Regions from separate parts of the Caballeronia sp. S22 genome, predicted to be linked through region 2. Evidence: riboswitches for the same ligand, from Rfam matches in the RefSeq annotation. Region 2 holds a riboswitch; the other holds the start of a gene.
The links. Region 2 has a riboswitch for manganese ahead of mntP (manganese efflux pump MntP). Riboswitches for the same ligand answer to the same signal wherever they lie in the genome.
Positions count from the first base shown of each region.

Region 1: another riboswitch for manganese. It lies ahead of ACEN42_RS14880 (sodium:calcium antiporter); the one in region 2 lies ahead of mntP (manganese efflux pump MntP).

Region 1 is NZ_OZ180035.1:3,168,564-3,174,187, reverse strand. Features, by position in the region: gene ACEN42_RS14895 (MerR family DNA-binding transcriptional regulator) at 1-57, opposite strand, end outside; gene ACEN42_RS14890 (MBL fold metallo-hydrolase) at 163-1,236, shown strand; gene ACEN42_RS14885 (ABC transporter substrate-binding protein) at 1,243-2,838, opposite strand; yybP-ykoY riboswitch at 3,027-3,199, shown strand; gene ACEN42_RS14880 (sodium:calcium antiporter) at 3,288-4,298, shown strand; gene vioA (dTDP-4-amino-4,6-dideoxy-D-glucose aminotransferase VioA) at 4,569-5,624, shown strand, end outside.
Region 2 is NZ_OZ180038.1:866,247-871,870, reverse strand. Features, by position in the region: gene ACEN42_RS30685 (D-alanyl-D-alanine carboxypeptidase/D-alanyl-D-alanine-endopeptidase) at 1-572, shown strand, start outside; gene ACEN42_RS30680 (MerR family transcriptional regulator) at 577-1,605, opposite strand; gene alr (alanine racemase) at 1,661-2,764, opposite strand; gene ACEN42_RS30670 (DUF6632 domain-containing protein) at 2,939-3,367, shown strand; gene mntP (manganese efflux pump MntP) at 3,333-3,902, opposite strand; yybP-ykoY riboswitch at 3,912-4,082, opposite strand; gene ACEN42_RS30660 (ester cyclase) at 4,197-4,643, shown strand; gene ACEN42_RS30655 (hypothetical protein) at 4,640-5,128, opposite strand; gene ACEN42_RS30650 (PQQ-binding-like beta-propeller repeat protein) at 5,205-5,624, opposite strand, start outside.

The DNA.
Region 1 (5,624 bases), on a different replicon from region 2:
CGTGATGTCGAATTCACGCGCCAGTTCGGTGATGGTGTAGTGCGTCGGCTGAGTCATCGCGGGCCGGCAGCGCAAATGCGCGCGCAACGTTAGAATGGATGTTTACGTTATCGTCAACTTCGCCAAATTGCAACGCGGCGCAAACCCGGAGGCACGGACCGAATGAACGCCCTCGAACACCAGCTCGATTATGTTTTCGCCGACGCACTGCCCGAATCGGGCGGCGTCAAGGAAGTGGCGCCGGGCGTGTTCTGGTTGCGCATGCCGTTGCCGTTCGCGCTCGATCACATCAATCTCTGGCTGCTGCGCGACGAAATCGACGGCGTGAAGGGCTGGACCGTCGTCGATTGCGGCATTTCGAGCGACACGATCCGCGCCAGCTGGGAGCGCGTGTTCGATTCCGTGCTGGATGGTCTGCCGGTGCTGCGCGTGATCGTCACGCATTGCCATCCGGATCATCTGGGCCTCGCCGACTGGATCTGCAACGGTGGCGACAAAAAGCGCTGGAACGTGCGCCTGTGGATCTCGCTGGGCGAGTACGCGATGGGCCGCGTGATGGCCGCGGGCGACGGTTCCAACGCAGGCGGCGAGCGCGCTGCGGCGCATTTCGCGGCGCACGGTCTGACCGACGAAGCCTCGCTCGATGCCTTGCGCAAGCGCGACAGCTATTACCCGACGCTCGTGCCGTCGATTCCCGCCGAATACCGGCGCATCCGCAACGGCGATGTTATCCGTATCGGCACGCGCAATTGGGAAGTGGTGTCGGGCTACGGCCATTCGCCGGAGCATAGCGCGCTCTTCTGCGCGGCCGACAAGCTGCTCATTTCCGGCGACATGGTGTTGCCGCGCATCTCGACGAACGTGTCCGTGTTCGCGGTCGAGCCGGAAGGCAATCCGCTCGCGCTGTATCTGGAATCGCTCGGCCGTTATGAAACGATGCCCGCCGATACGTTCGCGCTGCCGTCGCACGGCAAGCCGTTTCGCGGCGTGCAGACGCGCATCGGGCAATTGCGCGAGCATCATCGTGCGCGGCTGGCGGAAGTGCGCGAGGCGTGCGCCGCGAAACCGTGCAGCGCCGCCGATATCGTGCCGATCATGTTCAAGCGCAAGCTCGACATTCATCAGATGACATTCGCGCTCGGCGAAGCGCTCGCGCATCTGAACCTGCTCTGGCTCGATGGAACGTTGAAGCGTCAGACCGGCGACGATGGCGTGATCCGCTTCACGCCGGCCTGACAATATTTACTGCACCGAAACGCCGCCGAAGTTCACGCGCCCGAACGGGCTCACGTTATAGCCGCCAACATTCGCACGCGTGAGCGCGGCGGCCGTCGGATAGACGAGCGGAATCCACAGCGCCTGATCGTGGATGATCTTCTGCGCATCGACATACGCCTTCGTGCGCTGCGCGACATCGGCTGTCGATTTGCCGTCGGCGATGAGTTTGTCGAGCTGGCTGTCGCAATAGCGCGCGAAGTTGATGCCCGACTTCACCGCGTTGCAACTGAAGAGCGGCGACATGTAGTTGTCCGGGTCGCCGTTATCGCCGGCCCAGCCCATGAACAGCATGTCGTGCTGACCTTGTTTCGCTTCCTTGATCAGTTCGCCCCACTCGATCACTTTCACCTGCGCCTTCACGCCGATCTTCGCGAGGTCCGCCTGCAGCAGTTCGGCGCCGGCTTTCGGATTCGGATTCAGCACGCTGCCATTCGGGCGCACCCAGATCGTCGTGTCGAAACCGTTCGGGAAGCCCGCGTCGGCGAGCAGCTTCTTCGCATCGGCGGATGAATACTTGTACGCCGTGACGTTCTTGTCGTAGCTCCACGTATTCGGCGGATACGGATTCACCGCGGGCGTGGCCGTGTTGTCGAACACGGTTTTCATGTACGTCGTGCGATCGAAAGCCATGTTGATCGCCTGACGCACCTTCGGATTATCGAGCGGCTTCTTCTGCGTATTGAGCGCGACGAACGCCGTCATGAACGCGGGCGCCTCGCTTACTTTCAGCGACTTGTCCTTCTTCGCGTCGAGCACATCCTGCGGCTTCGGCGAGAGCGCGATCTGGCATTCGCCCGCCTTGATTTTCTGGGCGCGCACGGACGCATCCGGCGTGATCGCGTAGATCAGGCGGTCGATCTTCGGCTTCGGACCCCAGTACGCCGGATTGACGTCGTAGCGGATCACCGAATCCTTCGTATAGCTTTTCAGCGCGAACGGCCCGGTGCCGATGGGCTTGCTGTTCAGATCGTTTTGCTGGTTCGCCTTCAGCAGCTTGTCGGCGTACTCGGACGAGTAGATCGAGGCGAATCCCATCGTGAGAATCGGCACGAAGGTCGCGTTCGGCTCGTTGAGCTCGAATTTCACGGTGTGGTCATCGACTTTCGATACGGCCTTGATGAGCTTCACGAGACCCATCGATTGCGCGTGCGGAAAGCCGCTCGCGCCCGCGACCTTGTGCCAGGGATTGCTGTCCGACAGCATGCGTTCGAACGTGAAGACGACGTCGTCGGCGGTGAGTGGACGCGTGGGCTTGAAGTAGTCGGTCGTCTGAAACTGAACGTTCGGACGTAGATGGAAGGTGTAGGTCAGGCCGTCGCTGCTCACGTCCCACTTTTCCGCGAGCGAGGGCGCGACCTTCTTCGTGGCTTCGTCGTAGGAGACGAGCGTATTGAAGATGACATCCGCCGACGCATTGGTCGTCACGAGCGAATTGAATTGCACGACGTCGAAGCCATCCGGACTCGATTCGGTGCAGACAGTGAGCGGCTTGGACAGCGCAAGCATCGGCGTGGCGAAGCATGCCACCGCTGCGGCTGCGGCAAATAATTTCAGGCGCATGAGATCTCCCGATCTTCATTTTTGTTCGTGGATGAGCATGGCGCGCACGCAGCAAGCGACGCGCCCGGCGCGGCTAGATTAGCGAATGCATCGTGCGCCGACAACGATTCGATCGGCATACGCATATTCATGACATTTCTCTGCCGCGCATGCGCGGCTTGCCCAAACCGGGCGCAGCAGGCTAAACTTGCGCCGTCTTTGGGGAGTAGCCTTCCTTCGTGAGCGAAGGAGAACGCGTCAACATCCTCGGCTCTGCTGCCGTGGCGCGTTCGACCGGAACGGTTTGGCGAGACCATCGATGCGCTATGTCGTTCTTGGTCGGACGGCGCGTGGCGCATCGTGGTTCGCTTGACGTCCGGCCGTGGAATCATCGTGTCCCCACAACTACAACATCCCTGTCTCTCGCGCACGCTTGCGCGCCTGTCGCATGTTTCGATGCGAGGTGCCGCATGACGATGCTCTTCCTCGAACTCGCGTTGATGCTCGCGATCATTCTGGTCGCCTCGGAGCTTTTCACGAATGCGCTCGAACATCTCGGCGAACGGCTCGGCATTTCCGAAGGCGTGACCGGATCGCTATTCGCGGCGGTCGGCACGGCGTTGCCTGAGACGACGGTGCCTATCATCGCATTGCTCGGCGGTACATCGAGCCGTGCGGTCAATGAAGAGATCGGCGTCGGCGCGATTCTCGGCGCGCCGCTCATGCTCGCGACGCTTTCCACTTGCCTGATGACGGTCGCGATTCTCAAGTCGCGCGGCTTGCGTGGACGGATCACGCCGGAGCGCAGCGGCTTCACGCGCGATCTCAACTTCTTCCTGTGCGCGTTCCTGATCGCGTGCGCCGCGATGTTCGTGCCGCATCATGCGTGGGAGGTGCGTGCGCTGTTTGCGGCCGGGCTGGTTGGAGTCTATGTCGTCTACGTGATTTCGACGTTCAGGGCTTCGGCGAAGCTCGTCGAGGGAGGACACGGGACGGAGGCGCCCGAGGCCTTGTTCGCGTCGCGTCTCGGTTTGAAGACGTCGCTCGGCACGATCATGCTGCAGTTTCTCGTCGGTATCGTGTTGCTCGTCGGCGGCGCGAAGGGATTCATTCACGGCGTCGAGGGCGTGTCTCACGCGCTGGGGATTTCGGCGCTGTTGCTGTCGCTCATCATCATTCCGATCGCCACGGAATTGCCCGAGAAGGTGAACAGCATCATGTGGGCGCGCAGAGGGAAGGACACGCTCGCGTTCGGCAACATCACCGGGGCGATGGTGTTTCAAGGGACGTTGCTGCCGGGAATCGGCATCATGTTGACGCCGTGGGAGCCGCGGATCGAAGTGCTGACCGGTGTGCTGATCACGCTCGCGGCGGCGGCGTGGCTGCGGTTCAACGCGAAAGACAATGGCGTCGTGCTGTGGGCGCTGCTCGGGAACGGCGTGCTGTACGCGGCGTATCTCGCGTTGACGCTCGGGCGCTGAGAAGTAAGAAATGCCCGCCGAAGCGGGCATCAAGAGCGAAGCAGCGCGCCGGACATCGGCGCGTTGTTCTTGTTGTTCTTGAGTTCGTTATCGGCGTGAAAAGAAAAAAACTTTAGGGCGTGGCGTTTAATCTGGCGGATCGAGCGCAGCCGGCCCCGGGGGCCATTGCCGGAAGTAGCACGGTTTCCCGCCTCATCTCCGGGCTTTGGATCGCGGTCGTCGAACGGATAATTTGCCGGACACTCATCTTCGGTCCGACAGGAAACCCATATGTCCGCCAGCGTACAACTTCGCGCCGTTCCTCCACGGACCGACGAACGCATTTACGTCACCCAGCCGCACCTGCCGCCGCTCGCGGAGTTCCTGCCTTATTTGCAGGAAATCTGGTCGAGCAAGATCCTGACCAATGGTGGACCGTTTCACCGCCAGCTTGAGCAGGCGCTCTGCGACTATCTCGGCGTGAAGTATCTCTCGCTGTTCGCCAACGGTACGCTTGCTCTCGTCACTGCGCTGCAGGCGCACCGCATTACCGGTGAAGTCATCACGACGCCGTACTCGTTCGTCGCGACGGCCCATTCTCTGCTCTGGAACGGCATCAAGCCGGTGTTCGTCGATATCGATCCGAACACGTTGAATCTGGATCCGAAGAGGATCGAGGAAGCGATCACGCCGCAGACGACCGCAATCATGCCCGTGCATTGCTACGGCCATCCCTGCGACGTCGAAGCGATTCAGAAAATCGCGGACAACTACAACCTGAAGGTCATCTACGACGCGGCCCACGCCTTTGGCGTGCGCACCGAATCGGGCAGTGTGCTGCAGCACGGCGACCTCTCCGTACTCAGTTTTCATGCGACGAAGGTGTTCAACACGTTCGAGGGCGGCGCGATCATCTGTCCCGACGCGAAAACGAAACAGCGAATCGATCATCTGAAGAACTTCGGTTTCGTGGATGAAGTCACGGTCGTGGCGCCGGGAATCAACGGCAAGATGAGCGAGGTGAACGCCGCGTTCGGCATGCTGCAGCTTCAGCACATCGACGCCGCGCTGGAGTCGCGCAAGAAAATCGACGCGACGTATCGCAGGCTGCTAAGTCAGGTTCGAGGTATCCGATGCCTTGGCGACAGCGGCGAAACGGTGGCCAACTATTCCTATTTCCCGATTCAAGTCGATGCCGACTTTCCGCTGAGCCGCGACGCGCTCTACGACAAGTTTCGCGAACAGGAAATCATCGTCCGTCGCTACTTCTATCCGCTGATCTCCGATTTCCCGATGTATCGGGGACTGCCGTCAGCGCATCGAAGCAACTTGCCTTGCGCGGCGGAT
Region 2 (5,624 bases):
TGGCGAGCTTCACCTCGCTGCCCTACTCCGAAATCGCCAAGCTGATCCTCAAGGTAAGCCTGAACACCGGCGCCAATCTGAGCCTGATGTATCAAGGTCTCGCGCAAGGCGCGCGCACGGTCGATGCCGCGCTCGTCACCGAGCGCCGGTATCTGACGGGCACGCTCGGGATCGACGGCGCGGGCTTCGACTTTCCGACGAACGGCAGCGGCTCGCCCGACAGCCGCGCGAGCGCGCGCACGACGGCGACGCTGCTCACTGTGATGAGCCGCCTGCCGATCTATCCGGTGTATCGCGACGCGTTGTCGATTCTGGGCATCGACGGCTCGCTCGCGGCCATCGGCCGGGATGTCGTCGGCAAGGAGCACATCAGGGTGAAAAGCGGCGCGACCGTGACCAACGGCCAGATGGTCGCGATGAACATGGCGGGTTACATGGACGCGAAGAGCGGGCGGCGCCTCGCCTATGCGCTCTTCGTCAACCACGCCGGACCGGTTCAGGCGCTGACCGACACGCTCGAAGTGTTCGACGACGAAGCGACGATACTCGGCATCGTCTGGGCGCGGTATTGAGGCATTACTCGGTGCTTTCGAGACGCCTCATTGCGTCGCGCATGAAGTCGAGCAACGCCTCGTTCGTCCACGATCCCCTGGTCAGCTCCGGCTCGTTTTGCAACGCATGCCGGATCTTCGCGTGCGTCGCGCGATCGTCGCCCGCGTAGCTGCGAAAGAGCGCCATCCAGCGTCGCGCCAGATCCTGCGCACGCGGCGAATCGGGCGTCGTGCCCTCATCGATCGCATCGCGGACATCGGCCATCAACTCCGGCCACGCCATCGCGTGCCTGCCGTAGTTCTCGCGCAGGAAGCGGAACTCCGCCGAGGACAGATAGCGCTCGTAGATCGCGATCTTCGTCGCCGAGAAAGCGCGGATCACATAGTCCCGCAATTCGGGCGATATGCCGATGCTCGCCTGCATCGACGGTTCGTTGTCGTGCATGCGGTTGAGCTTCGAAAGCAGGCGCGGATCGTCGTTCGTATCGCGCGCTAGCAGCGTCATCCAGCGGTCGGCGAGCGAGCGGGCACGCGTGTCGTCGGCCGGCACGCCCGCGTCCATCAGCGCGCGCGCATCGGCGATGAGCGCCGTCCATTCGGATGACTGCGTGTGCGTGTTGCGGTACATAGGCAGGCGATCGAGCTCTTCGGGCGAAAAGTAGCGGTCGAACATCGTCATCAACTCCAGCGTATTGAGCCAGTCGGCCAGCTCGGGCTCCTTGCCGTCGATCAGCATGCCGCGCAGATTTCCCAGGCGGTCGCGCAAACGCGCCGCCTTCTCGATCTGATGATCGAGCATGACGATCTGCCGCGCGATGAGTTCGGCAAGAGGCGTATCGGGCTGGGAGAGATAAGCGCCGATGTCGGCAAGCGAAAGGCCGAAACCGCGCAACGCCTGGATCCGGTGAAGCCGGGCGATGTCGTCGCGGTTGTACAGGCGGTAGCCGTTATCGGCGCGCGCTGAAGGCGTGAGCAGGCCAATGGCGTCGTAGTGATGCAGCGTGCGGACGGTCAGTCCGCTCTTCTTCGCCAGTTCTCCTGTTTTCAACAGCATGCGAGCCTCCGTTCAGTGCGCACGAAAGAGGCTAAAACCTTACGCTACGTGAGGGTCAAGCGGAATGTGCTTCAGGCTCGTTCGTCACGCCGGCGTCGATGCTTACCGGCACGCGCCGCGCGAGCGCGCATATCAGCTCGTAGCCGATCGTGCCGGACGGCTCGGCCACTTCGTCCACCCTGACGTGTTCGCCCCACAGCTCCACCGACGATCCGATGCCCGCCGCCGGGCACGGCGTCAGATCGACGGTGAGCATGTCCATCGACACGCGTCCGACGATGCGCGTGCGCACGCCGTCGATCATCACGGGCGTACCGGTCGGCGCGTGACGCGGATAGCCGTCCGCGTAGCCGCATGCCACCACGCCGATTCGCATCGCGCGGTCGGCCGTGAAAGTGCGGCCATAGCCGATCGTCTCGTTCGGCGCGAGCGTCTGCACGCCGATGATGCGGCTTTCGAGCGTCATCGCCGCGTGCAACGGAAAGCTTTCAATGTCGCGCGCGCGGCCCGTCGGCGATGCGCCGTAGAGGATCGTGCCGGGCCGCACCCAATCGCGATGCGCGCGCGGATGCCACAGCACCGCCGCCGAATTCGACAGCGAGCGCGTGCCGGGAAGATTGCGCGTGGCGGCATCGAATTCGTCGGTTTGCCAGTCGATCGCGCCATCGTCGGCGTTAGCGAAGTGGCTCATCAGGCCGATCGAGCCGACCGCCGCGATGCCCGACGCACGTTCCCACGCAGCCTCGAACTCGCCGGGCCGAAAGCCGAGCCGGTTCATGCCCGAGTTCATCTTCAACTGGATGTCGAAGCGCTCGCACGGCCGCGACGTTTTCAGCAACGCGAGTTGCTCGTCGCAATGCACTGTCACCGTGAGGCGATGACGATCCGCCGTCTCGACGTCCGCAGGCTCGAAAATGCCTTCGAGCAGCAGGATCGGCTTTCCCCAGCCGAGTTCGCGCACACGCACGGCTTCGTCGAGGTCGAGCAGCGCGATGCCGTCCGCTTCCGCGAGCGCCGGATAGATGCGCTCGATGCCGTGACCGTAGGCATTCGCCTTGATCACGGACCACACGCGCGACGACGGCGCCAGGCGTTTGACGAGTTGGAGGTTCTGACGAACGGCGTCGAGATGAATGCGCGCGGAAATCGGACGTGGCATGACGTGCTGGACAAAAGTTCGAAGGCAGTGAATAGATAAATCGTATCGGCCAAATGGCAGTCGTTGTTATTTTATTTACGCCGTTTTTTGGTGGATACGCCTGCCGACCGCAACGCCGTCCGGGCGCGCTTCGCGGTATCGTGCGCTCATGTTCGCGCCGCCGAGGATTTCGCCATGAACGACGCCCGCCGTCTCGCCTGTCTGCGCATCGTGCTCGTCATCGTCGGGCTGATCGCGTTGTTCGGCGTCTTTCCGCTGATGCTGCTCTGGCCTTCAGGATGGGCGTGGGAAAGTGGCCACGTAGACCGCTCCGAATACGCGCTGATGATCGTCGGCATCTATGCGACGCTCGGCGTGTTCCTGCTGATCGCGTCGCGCGCGCCGATGCGGCATCTGAGCCTCATCTGGTTCACGGTCTGGTCGAGCGTCGTGCATGGCGCGATCATGGCCGTGCAATCGTTCGGCGGCGCGGGACATCTCGGTCATCTGGCGGGCGATGTGCCCGCGCTTTTCATCGTCGCCGCCGCGCTTGCCGTCTTCACGCCGCGCGGCGACAAGGCGCGCAGGCTCAGCTCAAGTAGCCGAGATGCTCGGCCAGAATGACGCTGCCGACGCCGATCAGAATCAGCCCGCCGACGATTTCCGCCCGCTTGCCGATCGTCGCGCCGACGAGCCGCCCGACCATCACGCCGATCGTCACCATCAGCATGGTCGCGAAGCCGATGGTCGCGGCGGTCGAGAAGATATCGACATCGATGAACGCGAGGCCCGCGCCGACCGCCATCGCGTCGATGCTCGTCGCAAAACCGGTGAGCGCGAGCACCCAGAACGAATGCGAGTTGGGCTTTTCCTCGTCGTGGGGCGCTTCGCTGAAGCCTTCGCGGATCATGCGCGCGCCGAGCACGAACAGCAGGCCGAACGCGATCCAGTGATCCCAGGCCGTCACGTATTGCGCGGCCGCCTTGCCGAGCGCCCAGCCGACGAGCGGCGTCAGCGCCTCGATCACGCCGAAGATCACGCCGGTCTTCAACGCTTCCGCGATGCGCGGCTTGTGCAGGGTTGCGCCCTTGCCGACCGCGGCGGCGAATGCGTCGGTGGACATGGCGAAGGCAAGGAATATTGTGGAAGCGAGATTCATCGGGTAGCGCTCTGGTCGGGCAAGATGGAACGACAGAACGCGCGCCCGACCGGTCGCGAATTCTGTCGATGGTCTTGCCAACCTGTGATGGTTGCTCATGCCACGGTCCGAACGACCGAGCGTGTTGACATGAGCGCCTTTCCATTGCGGAAAGGCCGGCTACTCCCCAGCGAAGAAACGAAAGCTTAACACGGCTTAACGACCGTTCCTGCGTTTATGAGATGCGTTGAGGTACAGTGAGCGGGCAATGCCGCCGTTCCCACCTCGTGCAGACAGCACCGTGAAGGAGGCACCATGCCGGCAGCTCACCTGACTCAATCGGCCGCGCGCGAAACGGTCGAGCGTCTCTATCGCGCGTTTTCCACGAAGGATGTCGCGCTCTTGCGGCAAGCCGTCACGCCCGACTGGCAATACATTCCCGAGCCGCCCGGACAGAAGCCCGGTCCGGATCAGATGATCCCCATCTTCGAAGATCTCGCCAACGCGCTGCCCGACATGCACATCGAGATTCTCGACATGCTGGTGCAGGACGATCGCGTCGGCGTGCGCGCCGAAGTGAGCGGCACGCAATCCGGGCCGTTGCTGGGCATCGCCGCGACCGAGAAGCCGATCCGCTTCGCGATTCATTCGTTTCACGAACTGCGCGACGGACTCGTGTCGAAAACCTGGCATCTCGAAGACTGGCTCAGCGTGTTCCGGCAACTCGACGCCGTGCCGCAGAGAGTGAATCCCCCGGTCTAGCCGCGCCGGATTCGCGTCTTCGCGCCCGGCAACGCGTTCGCGCGCAGGACATGCTCCACGCACAATCCGACGAGCGTCGCGTCGAGCCGCTCCAGCGCGCTCGCCGCGGCGCGCAGTGCGGGCACATCCGTGCCGAACGAATCGAAGAAGAGCCATTCACGCTGCCGCGCCGCGATCCGCGCCTCTTGCGCCGCCGCGCACAACTCGCGCATGCGCGAGAATCCTGCCGCGCGCGCCTTTTTCTCCAGCAAGCCGACGAGCACTTCGAGCGGCTCACGCGCGTCAAGGACAGCGTTCGTGCGTGCGTCGTCGAAAAGCGAAAGAAAACGCAGCACGCTGCCCTGCAAACGGCGATGCGCATCGACGAGATCGCGTATCGATTCGGCGCGCTCGTGGTCGCGCGCCGCCTTCACGGTGATGATGGTCGCGCCGTAGCCGCCGTCGGCCAGTTCGCGGCCCGGTGCGTCGATAGATGGAGTCGCCATGATGCCCTGTAACCCGATGCAATTCGTTATATCGACAAGAATATAACGCATCGTGATTCCGGCGCGCGATCTCTCCTTATTTCGGCAATAACCCGAACACGGCGACAGCGTTTCTCGTGCCGACATACACCTTGCCGTTCGCGATCATCGGCGTGATGAACTTGTTGCCCTGACCGAACTGGTCACGCGCGCCCGCATCGTTGCTGCTGTAGAGCTGTCGGCCGAGATTGGTCGCGTCGTACGCGCGCAGGGCGCCCGTCGTGCCGTTCTGCGCAGCCCACAGGATGCCGTTGGCCGTGCCGTTCGCGGAAATGCTCGGCGTCGCGCCCGGAAAGGCGAACGCATTCGATGTCTGGCTCGTCGGCGTTCCCGAAAGCACGGCGTTCGTCACCGAGAAAGCCCTGATGCTGTCGCCGACCGCGCCGAAATAGACCGAGTTGTTGAAATACGCGGGTGCGCCGAACATCGGCCCGCGAATCTGGCCGACGAGTTCCTG